Regions from separate parts of the Paeniglutamicibacter sp. ORCA_105 genome, predicted to be linked through region 2. Evidence: riboswitches for the same ligand, from Rfam matches in the RefSeq annotation. Region 2 holds a riboswitch; each other region holds the start of a gene.
The links. Region 2 has a riboswitch for S-adenosylmethionine ahead of ACIPUB_RS04875 (hypothetical protein). Riboswitches for the same ligand answer to the same signal wherever they lie in the genome.
Positions count from the first base shown of each region.

Region 1 (4,105 bases), on a different contig from region 2:
CCAGTGCCGTGCTTCGGGGCAGCTACCACCTGTACCAAGGCATTGGCCCCTTCATCGGGAACATCGCCATGGGTGTGGTTTTCGGCTACGTGTATTCCAGGAAGGGCAGGGTCATGCCGCTGGTCATCGCCCACGCGTTCCTGGACGTTGCGGGATTCGTCGGTTATGCGCTGGTGGGTACAGCAATCGGGTTGGGTTCCTAAAGCACGGTTTGATCACTTTTCGCCGATGACTTTTGGTTTCCGGCCGGATCGATAGGCTCGAGGAAATCAGGCCCACCGGCATCCCTCGCGCCCCGCTTGGTGTGGCGCCGAAACCGTCGGCGGAGCAGACCAGGAATTAAGCAGTGCGGGGGTGTCCGGATCACCTCCGGACACCCCCGCATTGCTAGTGCTTCCCATGACTGCTTTGTTACAGCGTGATGGGACCCGTGGGAGTCTCAAAGGTCACCGAAAGGATTCCCGGCGTCCCGTTCGGCGCCTGCCAATCGACAACAACGTCGCCAACGGGCAACTGCTCGGGTTGTCCGAGCCAGTCGGCGACACGTTCGCTGGAGCCGGCGATGCAGATTGAGGAAATTTTCCCCACAGGATCCAGGGCCTTCGAGGGGTGCAGATCCTCGGTGCCCTCATCCCAGCGAAGCATGTAGGGAACCTGCGGGTCCGCAATCAGGCCGTTGATGCCGATCTGGCGCCAGGTCAGTTCCCGTCCATCGGGGAATTTCCGGTTTCCCGGTACCGAGCCGCGGCCCAGGCGTGCCTCGGCTGGAGCCAAGTCGTCAACAGCGACGCACCACCCCATCCAGCCACCCCCGAGTTCGGAGCGGGCGCGAACGGCCTGGCCAAACGGCGCCTTGTCAGACGACGGGTGGTTGAGTACTTCGACAACTTCCAGGTACTGGTTGTTCTTCAGCGGGAAGATGACATTGCGCGTACCAAAACGTGGGTGCACACCGCCCTTTACTGATTCGAGTCCAAGAACCGCGCCGATCCGAGCGGCAGTTGCCGCGAGACCGTCGGGTCCACAAGCGTAAGTTACATGGTCCAACCTCATCATGTGCCCATCATGGCACTTTGTGATCTGGCTCTCGACTTAGGTTCACCTAACTTGCGTTTCAGTTGGTTGTTTTAAACGTCTGCGGCTAGTGCGATTGCCGTCAACTTGTCACAATTTGAGATGTGGTTGCGAACATGTGAAGCCCTGGGCCAGACTTATTGACAAGGTCATGAGTTTCAGCAGAAAGCCCCGGCTTGCTGAACGGCAACCCTCCGCCGCGGTGGGGTGCCCCGGGTGAAGACCAGGCCCCACGTCAAAATGACGTGGGACAAGCGCGGGAATGCCCCCAGCCAGGACACGGCCACCGCCGGAGTCGGCTTCGGGCATACCCCTAGAATCCTTGAAGGGGAAGAGATGTCTAACAACTGGTCCTTTGAAACCCGCCAGATCCACGTGGGGCAGGAGCCCGACTCCGCAACCGGTGCCCGAGCACTGCCCATCTACCAGACGTCGTCATTCGTGTTCCCGAGCGCCGAAAGTGCCGCTGCACGTTTTGCGCTGGCCGAGCTCGAACCGATCTACACGCGTATCGGCAATCCCACGCAGGACGCCGTCGAGCAGCGCATCGCCAGCCTCGAAGGAGGAGTTGGCGCACTGCTGTTGGCCTCGGGACAAGCTGCCACCACGTATTCGATCCTGAACCTTGCCGAGGCCGGCGACCACATCGTGGCCAGCCCGAGCCTCTACGGCGGAACCCAAAACCTGTTCAAGCACTCGCTGCGCAAGCTGGGCATCGAAGTCACCTTTGTTTCGGACCCGGATGACCTGGAAGGCTGGCGATCAGCCGTCCAGCCCAACACCAAGGCGTTCTTCGGCGAAGTGGTTTCCAACCCGCGCCAGGACGTGCTGGACATCGAAGCGGTTTCCGCCATTGCGCATGAGGCAGGTGTGCCGTTGATCGTTGACAACACCTTGGCCACGCCGTTCCTGATTCGCCCGATCGAGTGGGGAGCCGACATCGTGGTCCACTCCGCCACCAAGTACCTGGGTGGACACGGAACGGCAATCGCCGGTGTCATCGTTGACTCGGGCAATTTCGACTTTGCCGCCGACCCGCAGAAGTACCCCGGCTTCAACACCCCCGACGAGTCGTACAACGGCATGGTCTTCGCCCGGGACCTCGGCGTCAACGGTGCACTAGGTGCCAACCTTGCCTACGTCCTCAAGGCACGCGTGCAACTGCTGCGCGACCTCGGGTCGGCAGTTTCCCCGTTCAATGCATTCCTGATTGCCCAGGGGCTGGAAACGCTGTCGCTGCGCATGGAGCGCCACGTCTCCAACGCCGTGGAAGTTGCACAATGGCTGGAGGCACAACCACAGGTGCAGCGCGTCCACTACGCGGGGATCGAATCCAGCGCGTGGTTCGAGCGCGGGCGCAAGTATGGCCCCAAGGGCATTGGCGCCATTGTTTCGTTCGAGATTTCCGGCGGGAGCGAGGCGGGCCAGGGCTTCGTCGACGCGCTGACGCTTCACTCCCATGTCGCCAACCTCGGCGACGTGCGTTCGCTGGTTATCCACCCGGCGTCGACGACCCACGCGCAGCTCACCGAGGAGGAGCAGGTTGCCGCAGGCGTGTCCCCGGGACTTGTCCGCTTGAGCGTCGGCATTGAGAATATTGCCGACATCATCGCCGACCTGAAGGTTGGCTTCGAATCAGTGGCCGCGTCGGCCGATGTTGAATTTCAGGGTACCCGGTGAGTGTGGAGACAAACGTGGTCCTTTATGACGCAGAAACGGCAGCGGCGTTGGACTACGCCCCCGACGGCATCCTGCAGCACCTGCACACCGGTGCCTATACGTTTGAGACCGGTGCGACGCTGCCGGAAATCGTACTGGGATACGAGACCTGGGGCACGCTGAATGCCGATGCCTCCAACGCCGTCCTCATCGCCCATGCACTGACAGGGGATAGCCATGTCGCCCGTGGCGCCTCGACGGAACCCGGCTGGTGGGACGGCTTTGTGGGACCGGGCAAAACGGTGGACACCGATAAATACTTCGTGGTTGCAGCCAACATGGTCGGCGGTTGCTCCGGCAGCACCGGCCCGGCCAGCCTTGACCCGGACGGGGTCCCCTGGGGATCACGGTTCCCGTTCACGACCATCAAGGATTCGGTGCGGCTGGAGGCACGCCTGGCCGACGAGCTGGGGATCACTGCGTGGCACACGGTGCTGGGTGGATCCATGGGCGGTGCCCGTGCCCTGGAATGGGCCGTCGAATTCCCCGAACGCGTCAGGAACTGCGTGGTGGTGGCGGCTGCGGCCGAGTCCTCGGCCGAGCAGATCGCCTTCGCACAGGCGCAGACCGCCGCCATCAGGTTGGACCCGGAGTTCGCCGGCGGCGATTACTACGCCAACGAGCTCATTCCGTCGGCCGGGTTGGGGATTGCCCGGCGGATTGCCCACATCACCTACCGGACAGCGACGGAACTTGACGTTCGGTTCGGGCGGACGCCGCAGGGCGACGAACTGCCCGTCTCAAGCCCCGGTCTCGACCGCGGTCGATACCAGGTGGAAAGCTACCTGGACCATCAGGCAGGCAAGTTGGTGGGACGCTTCGACGCCAACAGCTATTTGGTGCTGACCGAGGCCCTCATGAGCCATGACATTGCCAGGGGGCACGAGTCCATCGAGGCCGCCCTTGCGCGACTGGCAGAGGTAAATGTCCTGGTGGCCGCCGTGGATTCGGACCGTCTGTATTGGCCCGAGCAGTCGGAGCGACTTGCCGCGTTGCTGCCGAATCCCTGCAAGGTCCAGTACATCACCTCGCCGATTGGCCACGATGGCTTCCTCACCGACATCGAGCAACTTGGCGATGCCCTGGGCGAGCGCGTATTCGTGCGGGAATCCGGCATTCAGGCCGACGCCGGATAGCTCAAGGGGCATGGTCCGGTTGGGAGATGCAATTCAGGCTGTGTGCGGATCCTGGTCGGTAAAGAACTTCAGGCGCGCCTGCGAATTTTCATCTAGCAGGGTACTACCGTGGCAACACGCGGATCCTGTCGCCCGGACGCTCAGATCGCGGGACCGTTGCCGAGGGACGCGTTGGG
Region 1 covers NZ_JBIXLM010000015.1:33,992-38,096, reverse strand. Annotated here, with positions in the region: gene ACIPUB_RS09435 (CPBP family intramembrane glutamic endopeptidase) at 1-203, shown strand, start outside; gene ACIPUB_RS09430 (VOC family protein) at 412-1,056, opposite strand; SAM riboswitch class IV at 1,222-1,337, shown strand; gene ACIPUB_RS09425 (bifunctional o-acetylhomoserine/o-acetylserine sulfhydrylase) at 1,411-2,754, shown strand; gene ACIPUB_RS09420 (homoserine O-acetyltransferase) at 2,757-3,929, shown strand; gene ACIPUB_RS09415 (SGNH/GDSL hydrolase family protein) at 4,070-4,105, opposite strand, start outside.
Region 1: another riboswitch for S-adenosylmethionine. It lies ahead of ACIPUB_RS09425 (bifunctional o-acetylhomoserine/o-acetylserine sulfhydrylase); the one in region 2 lies ahead of ACIPUB_RS04875 (hypothetical protein).

Region 2 (4,105 bases):
ACCCTGACCCGATTCCTCTCGCGCAACCTCTACCCGCAGGGCCCGCTGCTGCTGACCGACTGGGGCGCCACCGAGCGCGGCTGGTTCCGTTCGGGCATGCAGCACAAGGCCGACCAGTTGCGCCGTCTCGCCGCCGAATTCCCGAACATGAAATGGCTGCTGATCGGCGATGACGGCCAACACGACCCTTATCTCTACGCCGAATTCGCCCGCCGCTATCCCCGCCATGTCGAGGCCATCGTCATTCGCCAGCTGACCCCCTCCGAGGCGGTGCTGGCCGGTGGGCGCAGCCAGGGGATCCTGAATTCCACCCCCGGAGTGCCCTGGGTCTACGAGCCCGACGGGTCGCGCATCGCCGAGAAGCTGGAGGGCCTGGGCATCATCAGCCCCGATGACCCCGCAAGGATCGACTGAATGTCCGGACACAAGATCCGCGTCGAGGTCCCCATGCGTTGGGGAGACATGGATGCCTACGGACACATCAACAACGTGAACCTGGTCCGCATGATGGAAGAGGCGCGCATCGCCGGTTTCGGGGTGCCCGGCGGCACCGGAAAGCCCGGCATCATGCCGCAGGTCGACCTGTTCTCCACGGTCCCGGAAAACACGCAGATCCTGGTCGTCGAGCACCGCGTGCGCTACCTCAAACCGTTGGACTACCGCAACGTCCCGGCGCACGTGGACCTGTGGATCAGCACCATCAAGGCCGCGAGTTTCGACATCAGCTACGAGTTCCACGATCCGGTGGACGGCGGGGTGTGCGTTCGTGCTGCAACCACCCTGGCATTCTTCGCCGTTGACGAGCAGCGATTGCTTCGACTTAGCCCGGGGAACAAGGAAGCGCTGGCGCACTACGCGGCCGACCCGATTTTCCGCTAATGCTTTCTCTTTCCGGACGCAATGGACAATCGTTGCCGTGCAAGGCCTAATGCCCAGCCCCACCTAGGGACACGTCGAACCGTCACATTGAGACAAGCCTTGGACTCTCCCGTGCAATGCGTTGCTATTGTTCGGAGCATGAGCACTGAAACTGCACCTCAGGCCGACACCGTGTCCTTGGACGGCCGAGTATTCTGCGGCGTTGAGAATTCTGCAACAGGAGAAGTAGGGCAATCCACCACATTTACCTACCACCAAGATCACGAAGTGGTTTGGGCAGAGTACTCCGGTGGGGCGGTCGTCCGAGGCTATCTCGTCGGCACTCGCAATGCGGATAAATTAAACTTTCGCTACGTACACCTTGGCGCTAACAAGGAAACCTCAACCGGAGTTTGCGAATCGGTCATCGAGGTCCTTGAGGACGGTCGGGTACGTTTCCATGAATCGTAGGCATGGGAATCCCGACCGGAAACAGGAAACAGCATTGTCGAAGAGCTGAAGCAATAGCTCGTTCTAAACCACCGACAAATGCGTGGCCCGCCAAACACCGGTGGACTGCGACCGCCAACCTTGTGTCCAAGGCGGTTTTCGCCGCCCGGAATCCTAGGAAAGTTGCAGGTCACCCGTCAGGGACTCGAAGTCGCGGGCCAATTCCTCATCGCGGTCGAAGGTACATGCAGAGAGCGGTTCGGTGCTGAAGGAAAAGTAGCGCAGCCCGGCACTGTGGCGCGGATCGGCGGGAAGGGCAATCGCGTTGTTGTGGAAATTCACCCGCCCGAGTGAAATCCCCGGAGCCGGCTGCGGCGCAATGCGCAGCAGTTGCACAATGACCGGTAGGTCGTGGGCGAACACCTGGTGGTGGGTGCCTCCGGCAAAGACATGCAGTGTCAGGCCCTGGGTCAGGGACATCGCGACCTCGATGTCAGCGGGCGCCCAAAGCGTGGGGCGGGCCATGAGGCTCCTGATGGCCCGGGGATTGGTGCGGTGTCCGGAGTGGAACGAGGTACAGGTGTCGATGGAACGTGACTCATTGCGCAAGGTGGCGGCGCCTTTCGTGTGCTCTTGTCCCCAAGGCAGCGGCTGCTGCCAGGACCGCTTCGTCATCCGAACCACCCTTGAAGCATGGGGTTGGTGTCGCGCCGGGTCGGAGCCCAAAGCTGGCGCGTGTCTCGTGAAGCTGGTTTCATCGTACCAAACCACCGGCGACGTTTTAGAGTGAGTGAATGAGACTCATCTTGATCCGCCACGGGCAGACAGCCTCCAACGTGGCCCAGGCCCTGGACACCGCGGCCCCCGGCGCGCCGCTGGATGAGACCGGCCTGGCCCAGGCACGGGAACTAGTTCGGAGGCTCGGTGCCGAAGATGTGGACGCGGTCTTCTCCTCGCCGTTGCTGCGCGCCAAGATGACCGCAACGCCCTTGGCCGATTCCCGCGGACTTATCCTTGCCGAGCACGTGGGGCTGAGCGAAATCTCCGCCGGTGACCTGGAGATGCGCAACGATCCCGAGGCCCAGCTTGCCTACCGTGACGTGTTTTTCCGGTGGCTTTCAGGCGACCTTGCCGCCAAGGTTGCAGGCGGCGAGGATGCGCACACGGCACTGGATCGATTCAACTCAGTCATCGAACAGGCGCGCGCCGCTGGGACCGGAAAGCTGGTGGTGGTCAGCCATGCCGCAATGCTGGTGACATGGCTTGCCTCCCGAAGCACCAACTTCGACCCCGGCCTGCTGAGCCCTACGCCCCTGGCCAACACCGGGGTGGTGACGCTGGATGCTGCCGCCAAATCGCGGTGGACCATGCGCAGTTGGCAGGACCGGCGTCTGGACTAGAGGGTCCCGTTCGGCAAACGGCGATGCCGCCCGCACGGCGCCGAAACGTCGTGGGGGCGGCAATTCAGGATCGGCGTCAGTCCTCGAAGGAAAGCTTCGGCGGGGACGTGCGAAAGCCCTTGGTGCGGATGGCCAAAAAGCCGATTCCCGCGGCGAACCACATCAGTCCCACCACAAGACTGACGCCGGAGAGTGAGGTCCACAACCAAATGGTCAGCGCGAATCCCACCAGGGGCATGAGCAGGTAGAGCAACACCGAACGGGCACCGCGCGCCTTAGCATCCATGAAGAAGGTCTTGATGACCGAAAGGTTCACCATGGAGAACGCAACCAGGGCCCCGAAGCTGACCACCGAGGCCGCAGTCTCCAAGCTGACGAAGAGGTAGGTCAGCGACACCGCGGAGACCACGAGGGTGGCATAGACGGGGGTGGAAAAACGGCGATTGAGCATGCCCATGCGGCGCGGCAGCAATCCGTCACGGCCCATGGAGTACAGGATTCGGGTCACGCTGGCCTGCGAGGCCATGGCCGAACCAAATGACCCCACAACGTAGACCGCCACAAAGATCGCGGTGAGCACCGAACCGCCGACCCCTGCCATGAGCTCGACGCCCGCGGCATCCGGATCGGTGAAGGTGGTGTGGTCCGGGTGGATCAATGCCCCGGCCCAGCCAACGACGATGAAGATCAGGCCGCCGGCCAAGGTGGTGAGCACGATCGCGGCGGGAATCGTCTTGCCGGGATTCCTCGCATCCTCCGACAAGGTCGAAATAGCATCGAATCCCAGGAACGAGAGCGAGAGGATGGCAGCGCCGGAGAAGATCGGGCCCAGGCCGTCGGCGCCAAAGGAGAACGGTGCCAACAGGCTTGGGGCATCGGCGTTGAGGACCTGGTTGAGCACCAGCGCCACGAAGATGCCGATCATGAGCACCGAGGAGGCGACCACCGTGGCGCTGAGCCGGCCGATGAACTTGATGCCGATGATGTTCAGGCCCAGCACCAGCACGAGGGACACCAGCGAGAACGCCCAGGCGGGGACCGCAGGGAACTGCGTGTTGAGATAGATGCCGATGAGCAGAAAATTGATCATCGGGATGAACAAGTAGTCGAGCATCAGCGTCCAGCCCGTGGCAAAACCGACAGTTCCGCCGAAGGCCTGCTGGGTGTAGGCGTAGGCGGATCCGGCCTGCGGCACCGCCCGGGACATCTGGGCGTAGCTGAAGGACGTGAACAGCATGGTCACCAGCCCCACGATATAAGCGGCCGGCAGATGTCCGTTGGTCACCCCGGTCACCACGCCGTAGGTGGTGAACACCGTGACCGGCGCCATGTACGTCAGTCCGAAGAGCACCAGGAAAGGTATGCCCAGGACCCGCTTGAGCTCGGTGGGACGGGCG
Region 2 covers NZ_JBIXLM010000006.1:135,379-139,483, reverse strand. Annotated here, with positions in the region: gene ACIPUB_RS04890 (App1 family protein) at 1-414, shown strand, start outside; gene ACIPUB_RS04885 (acyl-CoA thioesterase) at 415-879, shown strand; gene ACIPUB_RS04880 (hypothetical protein) at 1,018-1,329, shown strand; gene ACIPUB_RS04875 (hypothetical protein) at 1,483-1,917, opposite strand; SAM riboswitch class IV at 1,933-2,056, opposite strand; gene ACIPUB_RS04870 (histidine phosphatase family protein) at 2,103-2,708, shown strand; gene ACIPUB_RS04865 (APC family permease) at 2,785-4,105, opposite strand, start outside.

Region 3 (4,105 bases), 120 kb from region 2:
CTCGGCCTGGACCGCGGCCCGGTGGCGATCTTCCTGGCCTGGGCCGGCGGGGTGGCCCACGGCGACCTGGGAACCTCCTGGATCACCAACACCCCGGTGGGTCCCGGGACTGTCTCCGCCCTGGGCGTCTCGTTGACCCTGATGGGATGCGCGGTGGCGGTGGCGGCAGTCGTGGCCGTGCTGCTGTGCGTCCCTGCGGTGGCGCGCGGTCTGGCCGGAAAGCCGGGCAGCGGATCCGGGGCCGTTGCGGCGGGAATGACGGCGCTGCCGGAATTCCTGTTGGCCGCCATGCTGCTGATTGTCGGAGCCGTCTTGCTGGGGTGGTTCCCGCCCTACGGCTGGCAGGGCCTGCACCACGCGGTGCTGCCGGCGCTTTCGCTCGGGTTGCCCGCCGGCGGGCTGATCGGGCGCCTGGCCTCCGAAGCCATCAGCGCCGCCTTCGCGGAGAAGTGGGTGGCGACCTGGCGGCTCGCCGGGGCGCGCCGCGGCCAGCTCACCGCGGCCGTGCTGCGCCGGGCCATGCCATCGGTGACCAGCCAAGTCGGCCTGGTCCTGATCGGGTTGACCGGCGGGGCAGTGGCTGTGGAAAAGGTCTTCGCGATCCCCGGTTTGGGCCGGGCCATTCTGGGCGCCGCCAGCGCCCAGGACATTCCGGCGCTGCAAGCCGGGGTGCTGGCGCTGTTGCTGCTGGCCGTCATCGTGGGTTCGGCCTGCGCTGCGGTGCGCCTGCTGTTGCTGGGCAGGGCACTTCGCTCCGGTACGGTTCCGGCGCCGGAGACCATGCGCTTCACCCGCCGACGTGAGATGCTCCTGCCGCTGGTGGTGGCCTTGGCGCTGGTGCTTTTGGTCGTAGCCGGACTGTTGCGCGATCCGTTCGCGTCCGAGCACGCGAGGCTGGCTGCCCCGAGCCTGGCTCTGCCCTTCGGAGCCGATGCCAGCGGACGCGACCTATTGGCCAGAGTGGGGCATGGTGCGCTGTCGACCTTGGGGACTTCCCTGCTGGTGGTGCTGGTTTGCCTGGTCCTGGGGCTGGTCATCGGGCTGTTTCCGCATGCGTCAACCGGTCCGGTGGAGGTCGCCAACGCTGCCCCGCCGATCCTGGTGGGCCTGATGGTCGCGGTGGTCACCGGTCCGTCGCTGCTCGGCGCCGCCATCGCGGTCGCATTGGTGGGTTGGGCACCGCTGGCGGCGCACGCGGCGGCACTGGGACAGGAAGCGCGGGCCCGGCCGTTCGTAAAGATCCTTCCGGTACTGGGCGTGGGCCCGGCCCGGATCCTGCTCAGGTATGTCCTGCCGGCGATCCTTGGTCCGGTGTTCAGGCACGCCATGCTGCGGATTCCCGGGATCGCGCTGGCGCTGGCCTCGCTGGGATTCCTGGGGCTGGGGCCCCGGCAGCCCACCCCCGAGTGGGGGCTCATCCTGGCCGAGGGAATCAACTACGTCGAAAGGGCGCCGTGGACGGTCGCAGCTCCCGCTGCCGCCTTGGTGCTCACCTCGGTCCTGGCGGTGTCGCTCTCCGGCCTGAACTGGAACCGCCGCCAGGGCAACCCCGGGAACGATGCCCCGATCCGCGAGGGGCACAAAAGTACTGCCTCGTCCGGCGAGTAACGCCCCCCTGCGCAGGGGGGCTTCACGGAAAAGGAATCAGGGTCATCGCGGTGGGGTCGCAACTCCGCCCCGGCAGTCCGTCACGACCATGGCACTACGGGTGAAAACCATTCCTCGCCCCCGGATCCCGGCACATGGAATCGGTCGCGAGCACGCCACTCCTTCGCGTCACATTGGCTTCACGGAAGTCCCGCGACGTCATGCCGGTGCCGGGAATCCCTGCGGATACACCGAAAACGCGAATGGACGGCCGTAACAATGTGACCGCGGCGGCCCGGCGAAAATGACGCCGTGTGGACACATGAAGTGATTTTGCCCTTCGTGACGGCTGTGCCGGCAAGCTCCTTGCACGTGCCCTCGAACCTGTTCCAAGATGAATACATCAACCATCAAGAGCGGCTGAGAGATCTGGCTCGTTGACGCCGCAGCAACCATCATCCGATGGATTCCCTTCCCTGGGACTCCATCGGCGAGGGTGCTACTGCCAGAAGCGATGGAGCCGCTTCAGCGTTCACTCATCATCGCCGCAGGACATCCGTGACGGATCCCTGGGGCTTTTGTGGCGATCCCTGATGCCTCCCTCGAATCGACGAGGAGACATGCATGAGTATTGGAACGACAGCCGCACCGCCGTCACTGTCCTACGAGTTGTACCCTCCGGCGAACCGCGACGCCGCCGAGGGAATCTTCAACAGCATCCGGGCCCTGGAGGCGACCGATCCCGACTACGTGTCGGTGACCTATTCGGGCTCCCCGGCACGCCGAAACGCGTCCCTTGAACTGATCGAGCACTTGATCCAGAACACCCGGCTGCGCCCCCTGGCACACCTGACCTGTGTGGGGGAGAGCCGCGAATCCCTGCAGAACCTGATCCGCCACTTCGTTTCCCTCGGGGTCCGCGGGGTGCTGGCGCTGCGCGGGGACCTGCCGACGGACCCCGAGGACTGGCGCGGCGAGTTCCCCTTCGCCCGCTACCTGATCGAGCTGATCCGCGAGGTTGAGACCGACCACTCGGCCGCCCTGGCCGGAGGAAGACTGGGGGTGGGTGTCGCCGCCTACCCGATCCGGCACCCCGAATCCCCATCCTTCGAACACGATGTGGAAGTGTTGCTGGCCAAGGAGCGCTCCGGGGCCAACTACGCCATCACCCAGGTCTACTTCCGTGCCAATGAGTACACCAACCTCGTGGATTCGGCCCGCCGCGCTGGGGTCACCATCCCGATCATCCCCGGCGTCATCCCGCTGAACTCGGTCAGGCGCCTGAACCGGCTGGCCTCGATGGCCGGGATTGCCCCGGACCCGATCCTGGCCCACGCGCTGGAAACCGCCGGCTCGGATTCCGAGCGCCACCGCATCGGCGTGGACGCCGCAGTCACCCTGGCCCGGAGGGCCTTCGACGACGGGGCACCGGGCGTGCACCTCTACACCTTCAACGACCACCGCGGCTCCCTCGATGTCGTCGAGCAGCTCGAATTGCCGCGGACCCGCGCACAGGCCAGCAACACCTGGGCCACCCGCGCAGCTGTCTAGAACCACACACCTTCCCACCGCTTTCCACAACGTCAGAACAAATAGGAGAACCACCATGTCGAAGCCAACTTTCCCCGCCGCATCCATCCTCGGCTACCCGCGCATCGGACCCAACCGCGAGCTCAAGAAGGCCCTCGAATCGCACTGGGCCTCACGCACCGACGAGGCCGCGCTGCACGCCGCGGCCCGCCAACTGCAGAACGCCAACCTGGCCAAGCTCACCGGACTCGGGCTCAAGCCCGATGACGCCTCGCTGCCCGGCGACTTCGCCTACTACGACCAGGTGCTCGACGCCACCGTCGCCCTCTCGGCCCTGCCCACCCGCTTCGCGGACCTGGCAGGCCAGAACGGCGCCATCGACACCGCCGCTTCCTTCGTGCTGGCCCGCGGCGACGAATCCCGCGCCCCGCTGGAAATGACCAAGTGGTTCGACACCAACTACCACTACCTGGTCCCGGAAATCGGGGAAGCGACCCCCATCAAGGCCAACGCCGCGGCGCTTGTCGAATCCTTCACCGCCCACGCGGCCAACGGCAACACCATCCGCCCCACCCTCGTGGGCCCGATCAGCTACCTGCTGCTGGCCAAGGCCGAGGACGGCGCTCCCGCCGGCTTCGACCCGCTGTCGCGCATCGACGAAGTGGTCAACGCCTACGCCCAGGTCCTTGCAGCCCTGGCCGCCGCCGGGGCACCGTGGGTGCAGCTGGACGAGCCGGCACTGGTCACCGACCGCGGCGCCGCCCTGGCCGTCCCCGGTGCACTCGCCGAGACCGTCTATTCCAAGCTGGCCGCCGCCACCGAGCGTCCCGCACTGTTCGTGAGCCTGGGCTACGGCACCGCCGGGGACATCACCCGCCCGGGCGCCACCCAGGGCCTGCTGGCCCGCGCCGGCGTCGAGGCAGTGCACGCCGACCTGGTCCGCGGCGCCCTCCCCACCACCGAATTCCTGGGCGACCTTGCCGGTTCC
Region 3 covers NZ_JBIXLM010000006.1:13,306-17,410, reverse strand. Annotated here, with positions in the region: gene ACIPUB_RS04305 (ABC transporter permease subunit) at 1-1,608, shown strand, start outside; SAM riboswitch class I at 1,992-2,108, shown strand; gene ACIPUB_RS04300 (methylenetetrahydrofolate reductase) at 2,212-3,138, shown strand; partial or broken gene metE (5-methyltetrahydropteroyltriglutamate--homocysteine S-methyltransferase) at 3,194-4,105, shown strand, end outside.
Region 3: another riboswitch for S-adenosylmethionine. It lies ahead of ACIPUB_RS04300 (methylenetetrahydrofolate reductase); the one in region 2 lies ahead of ACIPUB_RS04875 (hypothetical protein).